DNA from 2 places in the Exiguobacterium sp. s70 genome. Region 2 is predicted to be linked to the other one. Evidence: predicted binding sites of a transcription regulator. Region 2 holds the regulator's gene; the other holds the start of a gene.
The links. Region 2 encodes NrdR, which represses ribonucleotide reductase genes. Its sites were predicted from a motif close to AACACNATATATNGTGTT; they were not measured.
Positions count from the first base shown of each region.

Region 1 (4,434 bases), on a different contig from region 2:
ACGTGGTACCCGCAGCATGATTTGGAAGGGACGGTCCGCGATTTGATTGAGATGGCGATTCGGGACCGCTCTGTCAATCTCGCCAAATATCGGGAAGACGCGTCAATCTTGATGGCGTGCAAGCGGTCGATTAAAGCGAACCATCCATTGAACCATGAGATGATGCGGCAATTGCTGCATGACCTCAATCAGACGACGTCCCCGTATACGTGTCCGCACGGGCGACCGATCTTGGTGAAATGGAGTACGTACGAACTTGAGAAGTTGTTCAAACGGGTTATGTGACACGCTTGTAATCTTTTTTTAACCGGCTGTAACGTTTATGTCCGGGTGCCTATGGGAACAATATACACATGTCACTCAACGCATCGAGGTTGAGAGGTGGCTTTTTCACTGCCTCACCCTCAAGATGTAGACATGATCGATAAACCAGTAGGGGGAAAAGATTATGGCAGACACGCTTAAAGTAACGAAACGAGAATTACGACCACGTTCGGTCCGCGCAAACTTGCGTAAAGAAGGTAAAGTACTAGGTGTCGTATACGGCTATAAAGTCGAGAGCACACCAGTTGCATTCGAGGAGATGGCACTTCGCAAGATTCTCCGCGAACACGGTGACAACGCGTTAATCGAGTTGAACATCGACGGCAAGAAAGTAAACACGCTCGTTCACGGGACAGAAGTTGACCCGTTCACGAACGAATACAAGCACGTCGAGTTCATGGCCGTGAAGATGGACGAAGCGACGGAAGTCGAAGCGGACGTCACACTCGTCGGCGACGCGAAAGGTGTCAAAGAAGGCGGCTTCTTGGCACAAACGCTCTATAAAGTTACGGTATCGGCGACACCGGCTAACATTCCGGAACGAATTGAACTAGATGTTTCTGAACTCGGTATCGGTGATTCGGTCACGGTAGCTGACATTCCAGAGAACAAAGACTATGAAATCGTCTCGGATGGCGAGCTTCAAATCGCATCTGTGAACGAGCCGGTCTCTCTTGAAGAGCTTGAAGCTGACACAGACACAACGACAGAAAGTGAAGCTGAAGCAACTGAAGAAGAGTCGGATGAGGCATCATCTGAAGAGTCTGAAGAGAAGTCTGCAGACAAAGAATAAGCTGTATCGAACGACCCTTTGCGAAGGGTCGTTTTTTTCGTCACAAATCCGACAAATGTAAACGATTACGATGTGAAAAATGTGTCAACACGGTCCAAGGTCGATTGCAATTTATTGGATTCGGGCTTATATTGTTAATGATTTCACATGTTCGTTCTTATTATATGGGTTCATTCAAACAGAAAGAAGGGTTTGTGACATGGCATCAATGGAAATCCATGCACTCGAATCATTACGGAAAAAAGCTCAGGCATCTTCGCAAATGATTCATTATCGGCCAATGGAATACTTTTTACGGGCAATGCTCGCGGGGATCTTTATCGGATTCGCTTCAATCTTCACACTTAAAGTCGTCAACGGAATGTACTTGATCGATTCGCCGTTCACGACACTCATCGGTGGGTTCTCATTCGGGATCGCGCTTGTCATGATCATCTACGGCGGAGCCGAACTGTTCACGGGAAACACAATGTATTTCACGACCTCGACGTTACGCGGCTATACGACGCTCAGTGACACGATGCTCGTCTGGTTACTTTGTTTCGTCGGGAACGCGCTCGGTGGCGTCTTGTTCGCCTTGTTGCTCGCCCCGACCGGCGTCATCCAAGAACTCGGGATGGACAACTGGCTGTTCGCGGTCGTCGAGAGCAAGATGCATCATACGACGGTCGAGATTTTCTTCCGTGCCATCTTCTGTAACTGGATGGTCTGTCTCGCGATTTTCTTACCAAAACAGATGAAAAATGAGTTCGCTCAAATCTTCTCGATGATTTTCCTCGTCGCCGTCTTCTTCGCGTCAGGATTTGATCACGTCATCGCCAACTTCGTCTTGTTTGCGCTCACGCTCGTCGTTCCACATCCTGAGGCGATTAGCTTTGCCGGCGCCATCCACAACTTGATTCCGGCCACGTTCGGTAACATCATCGGCGGCGCCTTGTTCATGGGTGCGATCTATACGTGGTTGAACGCGAAAGGCTTGCGCGAAGCCCAAGAGTCAGAGGAAAAAGAAGAAGTTGAATTAAAAATCGTGAAACCGGCTAAAGAATTATAAGTTGGGTCACTTGAAGAACGGTCGAGTCCAGATGCGGGCTCGGCTGTTTTTGCGTTTATATCACAACCAACGCTCACAATTTAGACTCCACATCTCCATGCTCAAACATGACATAATCTATATATGGAATTGAATCGAGTTATGAACTCGATTCATATCAATATATAGTGAGGTGATGCGGAGTGAACATGCTACAGCTTTATGAAGATGTCTGTGTTCTCCCAGATCAAGATCTCGTACAAGAGAACGCCAACGTCGACGGGAAATCACCACTTGGCAAACTGGCACGATTATCCTCGGAAGTATCGAAACAGCTGTCGACAATGTACTTGTTGTCAGAGCGGACACGTCAGGCCGTCGCAGACAACTTTTTGTACATCCACGACGCCGACTATTACGTGACAGGATCGACGACGTGTTGTCAAATCCCGCTCGGCGAGTTGTTGACGAACGGATTTCATACCGGTCACGGAACGATTCGACCACCCCAGGACATCCGTTCGGCGATGGCACTCGCTTCGATCATTCTTCAAGCGAATCAGAATATGCAACATGGGGGTCAAGCGTTCCCGATGTTCGATGTCGATTTAGCGCCATACGTCGAAAAGACGTATGAACGTCAACTCGAGCGGCTCAAGAAGCTTCCGGTCGAATGGTCGACTGAGCAACTTCTCGAAGTCGCTGAGAACGAGACAATCACAGCGACGTATCAAGCGTGTGAAGCGTTCATCCATAACGCCAATTCGATGCATTCGCGAGGAGGCGGCCAAGTGCCATTCGTCTCCATCAACTATGGGACCGACACGAGCCGTTGGGGTCGAATTTTCATCCGCGAGTTGTTGCATGCGACCGAGCGGGGGCTCGGCAACGGGGAGACGCCAATTTTCCCGATTCAAATCTTTAAAGTAAAAGAGGGCGTCAACTTTCATGAAACCGATCCGAACGTCGACTTGTTCCAACTCGCCTGTCGCGTGACGGGCAAGCGTCTATTCCCGAACTTCTCGTTCGTCGATGCCCCGTTCAACTTGCAATATTATGATGGGAGCCATGACTCAGAAGTCGCTTATATGGGGTGTCGGACACGAGTGATGGGGAATCGTCATGGCGCCGAGACGTCGATCGGACGAGGCAATTTATCGTTCTCGACCTTGAACTTGGTCAAGATGGCGCTCGTCGCTTCGGACATCCATACATTTTATGAGACGCTCGACGCCTACGTCGACGTCGCCATCGATCAATTGCTCGAACGGTACGACTATCAAGCGAAGCGTCATGCCGACGAATTCCGCTTCCTTTACGCTCAACACGTCTGGAGGGGCAGCGAGAGACTTCAGGCGGAAGAAGAGCTACGGGATGTACTGAAGCAAGGGACGTTGTCCGTCGGTTTCATCGGTCTCGCCGAAGCGCTACGCGTGCTCACAGGCGGCACGCATGCCGATTCACGGGAAGCGGAACGTCTCGGACTCGATATCGTCACTCATTTACGTGATCGGATGAGACAGGCGGCAGAGCAGCACGATTTAAACTTTTCGCTCTTGGCCACGCCGGCCGAAGGATTGTCTGGGAAGTTCGTATTGAAGGACCAGCAGGCGTTCGGGATGATCGAGGGTGTCACCGACCGCGCCTTTTATACGAACTCGTTTCATGTGCCGGTGTACCAGTCAGTGTCGATTCGTGACAAGATTCGGTTGGAGGCACCGTACCATGAGCTCTGTGACGCGGGTCATATCACTTATGTCGAAGTCGACGGGTCGCTCGCCCATAACCCGGAAGCGGTCGAAGCGATCGTCCGGCTCATGCGAACCGAAAACGTCGGCTACGGATCGATTAATCATCCCGTCGACCGGTGCGGTAACTGCGGCCTCGAGGGAACGATCGATGCCGCGTGCCCGACGTGTGGCGAGGAAGAGCAGATTGAACGGATTCGTCGCATCACCGGCTATCTGGTCGGCACGATGGACCGATGGAATTCGGCGAAACGAGAAGAAGAACGAGCGAGGGTGAAGCATCATGCGCGTCCTATCCGTACTTGACGAATCGGTTGTCGACGGTCCAGGCATTCGCACGGTCATCTTTACGGCGGGATGCCCTCATCGCTGTCTTGGATGTCACAATCCGGAATCGTGGAACCCGCGAGGTGGGGAAGACGTACCAGTCGAGGACCTGCTCACTCGAATCGAACAATCCGGTTGGGACGGTGTCACCGTCTCGGGCGGAGAGCCGTTTCTGCAACCGGAAGCACTAGCCCGGCTCGTCGACGGGTGCA
Region 1 covers NZ_JACSLV010000002.1:631,717-636,150, forward strand. The annotation lists gene mutL (DNA mismatch repair endonuclease MutL) at 1-285, shown strand, start outside; gene KNP84_RS07940 (50S ribosomal protein L25/general stress protein Ctc) at 449-1,117, shown strand; gene KNP84_RS07945 (formate/nitrite transporter family protein) at 1,326-2,168, shown strand; gene KNP84_RS07950 (anaerobic ribonucleoside triphosphate reductase) at 2,357-4,201, shown strand; gene nrdG (anaerobic ribonucleoside-triphosphate reductase activating protein) at 4,179-4,434, shown strand, end outside.
Region 1: a site for NrdR is predicted at 2,323-2,340, ahead of KNP84_RS07950 (anaerobic ribonucleoside triphosphate reductase). Genes of this name have one in related genera too.

Region 2 (4,434 bases):
CGAATCGAACGAGTCGGTCCGGATTTTCCGTTTCGCTTCCGAGACGAATCCCGGGGCGTGGACAAGGATCGTCTCGATGTCCGCCACTTTCAGCTCATTAGCGATCGCCGCGAGCAAGTACGTCTTCCCGACGCCGAAGCTGCCGTGAAGGTATAAACCGTTCACTTTTTGGCGGGTCTTCATGCCTGAGACGAACCGCATCGATTCACGGAGTGCGATTTTACGGGCATCATCGGACCAGTCGAACGATTCAAAGCTCGCCTCTCGCACTTCCTCCGGCAAGAATAGGCTCTTGAACTTCCGGTCCATCTCTTTTTGGCGCCGTGCTTGACGATGCTTCACCGTCTCTTCATAACGGATTGCGATTTGACCGAGGTCGACATAGAGCACCGGCTGATGGCCCGGGATGACGGCTTGCTCCTCGACGAGCTTCTTACCGTCCATCTGTTCCGCATATTCACTGAGCTTCGTAAAGCCGACCTCGACCGCCGTCTCGTCTAACTCCGGATGTGCCTTTAAAAAAGCGACGACTTCTGGATGTTCGAGGGTGCGCCGGCGAATCGATTCGTACGCTTCCCGCACTTCTTTCCGGTTCATCATTTGGGCGAGCGTTTGATTGATGCGTTCCATGTCCCTCATCCTTTCTCTTTCAATTCATTCAACAGCTTAACGAGTTCCGCGTCGTCCGGGACCGATGCCTCGAGCTCTTGTTTTCGTTTTTGATCGTACGTCCGTTGCTCTTTCGCCTCGTCTTCGAGCCATTTTGGCATCTCGGTCTTGTCTTTGCGTCTCGAGCCGACGGTCGTCCGCTGTTGCACATTCTCCCGTTTCTGCTGTTTCTTCTCGATGAGCGCATCTTGTGTCGCTTCTTGTTCCAACGCGTCTTTAGCGTTTAAATAGCCCGCCGTCTTCCAACTTGTCGCGATCCGCATGACATAGTTCTCACTGAGCCGCGTCTGCTTCTTCACTTCGATACAGTAATAGAACAATGCATTGATGACACTTGGCGCGAGCCCGAGCGTATCGACGAGATCGATAATGAGTTGCTCGTCACTCTTCGACAGTTGTGGCGTCTTACGTAACGTCGACACGTATTGATGCGGATGCGCTTCTTCCATGACCGTCACGTCATGCAAATCACCGATTTCTGCTTTTACCGTCTCGTCCGACTTCACTTTCCGATGGCGCGTTTGTTTCTTCTTCAACTGCAACACCATTTGGCGGCAGCCGTCGCGTTTCTCTTGCTCGCTGAGTGGTAGATACGCCTCGTGGACGAAATACTCCTTCAACATCTCGGCCATCGTCTCTTCATCGATTTGTGAGACGTAGGCAAGCTTCGTGATCGTCTCATCGAGCTTCTTCGTGAAGAAGCCGACGGGGAAGTTCGTCAGTTTTTTGACGATTTCCATATCGAACGTATAGTTGATCTCGATTTTGGCGCGGTCAGGTTTCTCGTAGTTCTTTTGGGTGAACGCCATATGATTGACGCCTTTGACGTCGAACACTTCATTAAAGTCTTTCGTCACCTCGATAATCCCGGCCGGCAATGGATCGATCGTGAATCGTCCTTGCAACTGTTTAAAGCGAACTTCCCCGACTTTATAGAAGAGAAAACTCGACAACAGTCCGTCGTTCAAGAACGTATGGGGTGCGAGCGGGACACGCAGTTGATATACGTACTGGGTCAAACGCTCATCTTTCGTCTTATACGTCCGGACGAGACCGATCGCCTCGAGCCGGAACAGACAGTCCGTCAGCTCGTTAATCGAGTAATCGAGCATTTCACAGAGCGCGCTGTGCGACATATAATTCGATTTCATCTTCCCGGGCTTCAGCTCGCTCCAAAGCGTCTGATACATCGCAAGTGCCTTCACACCGATGACCGGCTGATATAAGTGATACAACGACTGATACGACTCGCGATCGATGAGCCCAGTGCTCATAATCAACAGTTCGTCAGTCCCGTACAGGATTCGTTCTTTTTCCATGATAGGTCTCCCCTGAAAAAAGGCGACCAGCAGGCCGCCCCTCTAGTTGGTCGATTTTTCTTGCTTCATTAAATCTTCAAGTTCTTTAAAGAACACAGAGATATCTTTGAACTGGCGATAGACGGACGCGAAGCGGACGTAGGCCACTTCATCGACGCGTGCCAATTCATTCATCACGAGCTCACCGACTTGTTCACTCGGAATCTCCGATTGGCCAAGGGCCCGTAGCTGCTGTTCGACTTTCGTGACCACACCTTCGAGTTGTTCCAGCGTGACCGGACGTTTCTCGCACGCCCGAATAATGCCGCGAAGCACTTTCTCCCGGCTGAACTCTTCCCGATTCCCGTCTTTTTTGACGATGATGAGCGGGGTCTGTTCGACCGTTTCAAACGTGGTGAAGCGATAGCCGCACTCCTCGCATTCGCGACGGCGACGAATCGAATAGAAATCTTGTACTGGTCGGGAGTCGAGCACTCTCGTTCCATTATGATCGCATTTAGGACAACGCATGCTCAGCCCTCCTTATCGTTCGACAGATTGATTCCCGATGGCGCGGAGCGGGAATTTCACTTGCAGCGCCTCATAATATGTGGTGACGATTTGACCAAGGTCCGGCCCGAGCATCTGATCCCGGTTCAACGTGAAGTCGACAGCCGTACGTCCGCCATCCACTTGAATGACTGTCGCCAGCGCGTCCCAGCCGTCGCCGTTAAACGCCACTTCGCCCCGGTCTGTATCGACACGGCGAACCGTTTGTCCTTGTGCCTCAATTCGTTCGCGGAGCCACGTGAGCACGGCGGTCGGCGATGCTGCCACGTAACGTGTGCGCAGCGCCTCATTTTTATGCGAATCGTCCGTCTGGACATGTGTTTGAAACTTATCCAATAATCCCATTATCCACCTCGACACCTTATTTATATAGGTTAAGCATATCAAAATTAAGCGGTTAACAAAACAATTAAAAGGGCTGACCGAAATTCGGCCAGCCTCAAAAGGTCAATCTGATTATTTGCTGATTGCAACTTGCGCTTCCGGAACACGAATCGGTCCCATTCCGCGATCAAGTTTCACGTCCTCACGAACTTTTGCTTCCAAGCCTTCCGCGATGTACTGCGAAGCTGTGGCCGGATCGATTCGGTCCCCACATGTGAACACATCGACTGATGCGTAGCCATGCTCTGGGAAACTGTGAATCGTTAAGTGTGATTCTGAGATGATAACAACTCCACTTACACCGTGTGGCGCAAATTTGTGGAAAGCGACTTCGCGGACTTCAGCGCCCGAACGAAGTGCTGCATCGACGAACAAGCGCTCGATGTAGTCGATATCGTTCAATTTGTCGGGATTGCACTCCCAAAGTTCTGTAATAATGTGACGTCCCATAGTATCCATATTAGTGGATCCCCCTTTACATCAATGGTCTCAAAGTAGTTGATGTTCACTCACTTTGTGCCTGAATCGCCCACAACCACGGGGGCAAGTTAGTCCTAAGAGGTCCTAACCCTTTAAGTTGCGTTTGTCAGACCAATTGAAGTTCACGAGTTAGAGTGTATCGTGTTTGGGACGTCGATACAAGACATTTGTTTCAATTCATTAAAAATATTTTTGTGTAAATATATTTTTTCAAACGTGGGTTTCTTGTTGCCCGATTTGCAAGTAGCTCGCGACCATGTCCAATAGGTCAACAACACGGCACGAATAGCCCCACTCGTTATCGTACCAAGCAAGTACTTTAACATGGTTTCCACCGAGAACCATTGTCGAATCAGCATCGATAATCGACGAACGCTCATCACCGTTGAAGTCGATCGAGACGAGCGGTTCGTTCGAGACACCGAGGATGCCCGTCATCTCTCCGTGAGCCGCGCGCTCGAACGCCTCATTTACTTCATCGACCGTCACGTCCCGGCGCAACTCGACGACGAGGTCAACGAGCGAGACGTTCGGTGTCGGGACGCGAAGTGCCATCCCGTTCAACTTACCTTGCAATTCAGGCAAGACGAGTCCGATGGCTTTGGCAGCCCCGGTCGAAGTCGGTATAATGGAACTACCACAAGCACGGGCGCGCCGTAGGTCTTTATGCGGATTGTCGATATTGTTTTGATCATTCGTATAGGCATGCACGGTCGTGACGAGTCCCGTCTCGATGCCGAACGTCGAGTCTAATACTTTCACGACCGGGCCGAGACAGTTCGTCGTGCACGACGCGTTCGAAATGACGTGATCGTGTTCCGGTAAATAGTCACCATCGTTGACCCCCATGACAATCGTCCGCAGCTCCCCTTTTCCTGGTGCCGTCAAAATAACTTTCTTCGCACCGGCCGTCAAATGTTTTCTCGCCCCGACATCTGAATTGAATTTACCGGTCGCCTCGATGACGATTTCAACCCCGAGCTCATTCCACGGCAACCGCTCCGGATCACGCTCGGAGACGAGCATGATTCGC
Region 2 covers NZ_JACSLV010000001.1:189,216-193,649, forward strand. The annotation lists gene dnaI (primosomal protein DnaI) at 1-630, opposite strand, end outside; gene KNP84_RS01005 (DnaD domain protein) at 636-1,988, opposite strand; gene nrdR (transcriptional regulator NrdR) at 2,031-2,498, opposite strand; gene KNP84_RS01015 (hypothetical protein) at 2,511-2,882, opposite strand; gene speD (adenosylmethionine decarboxylase) at 2,994-3,380, opposite strand; gene KNP84_RS01025 (glyceraldehyde-3-phosphate dehydrogenase) at 3,612-4,434, opposite strand, start outside.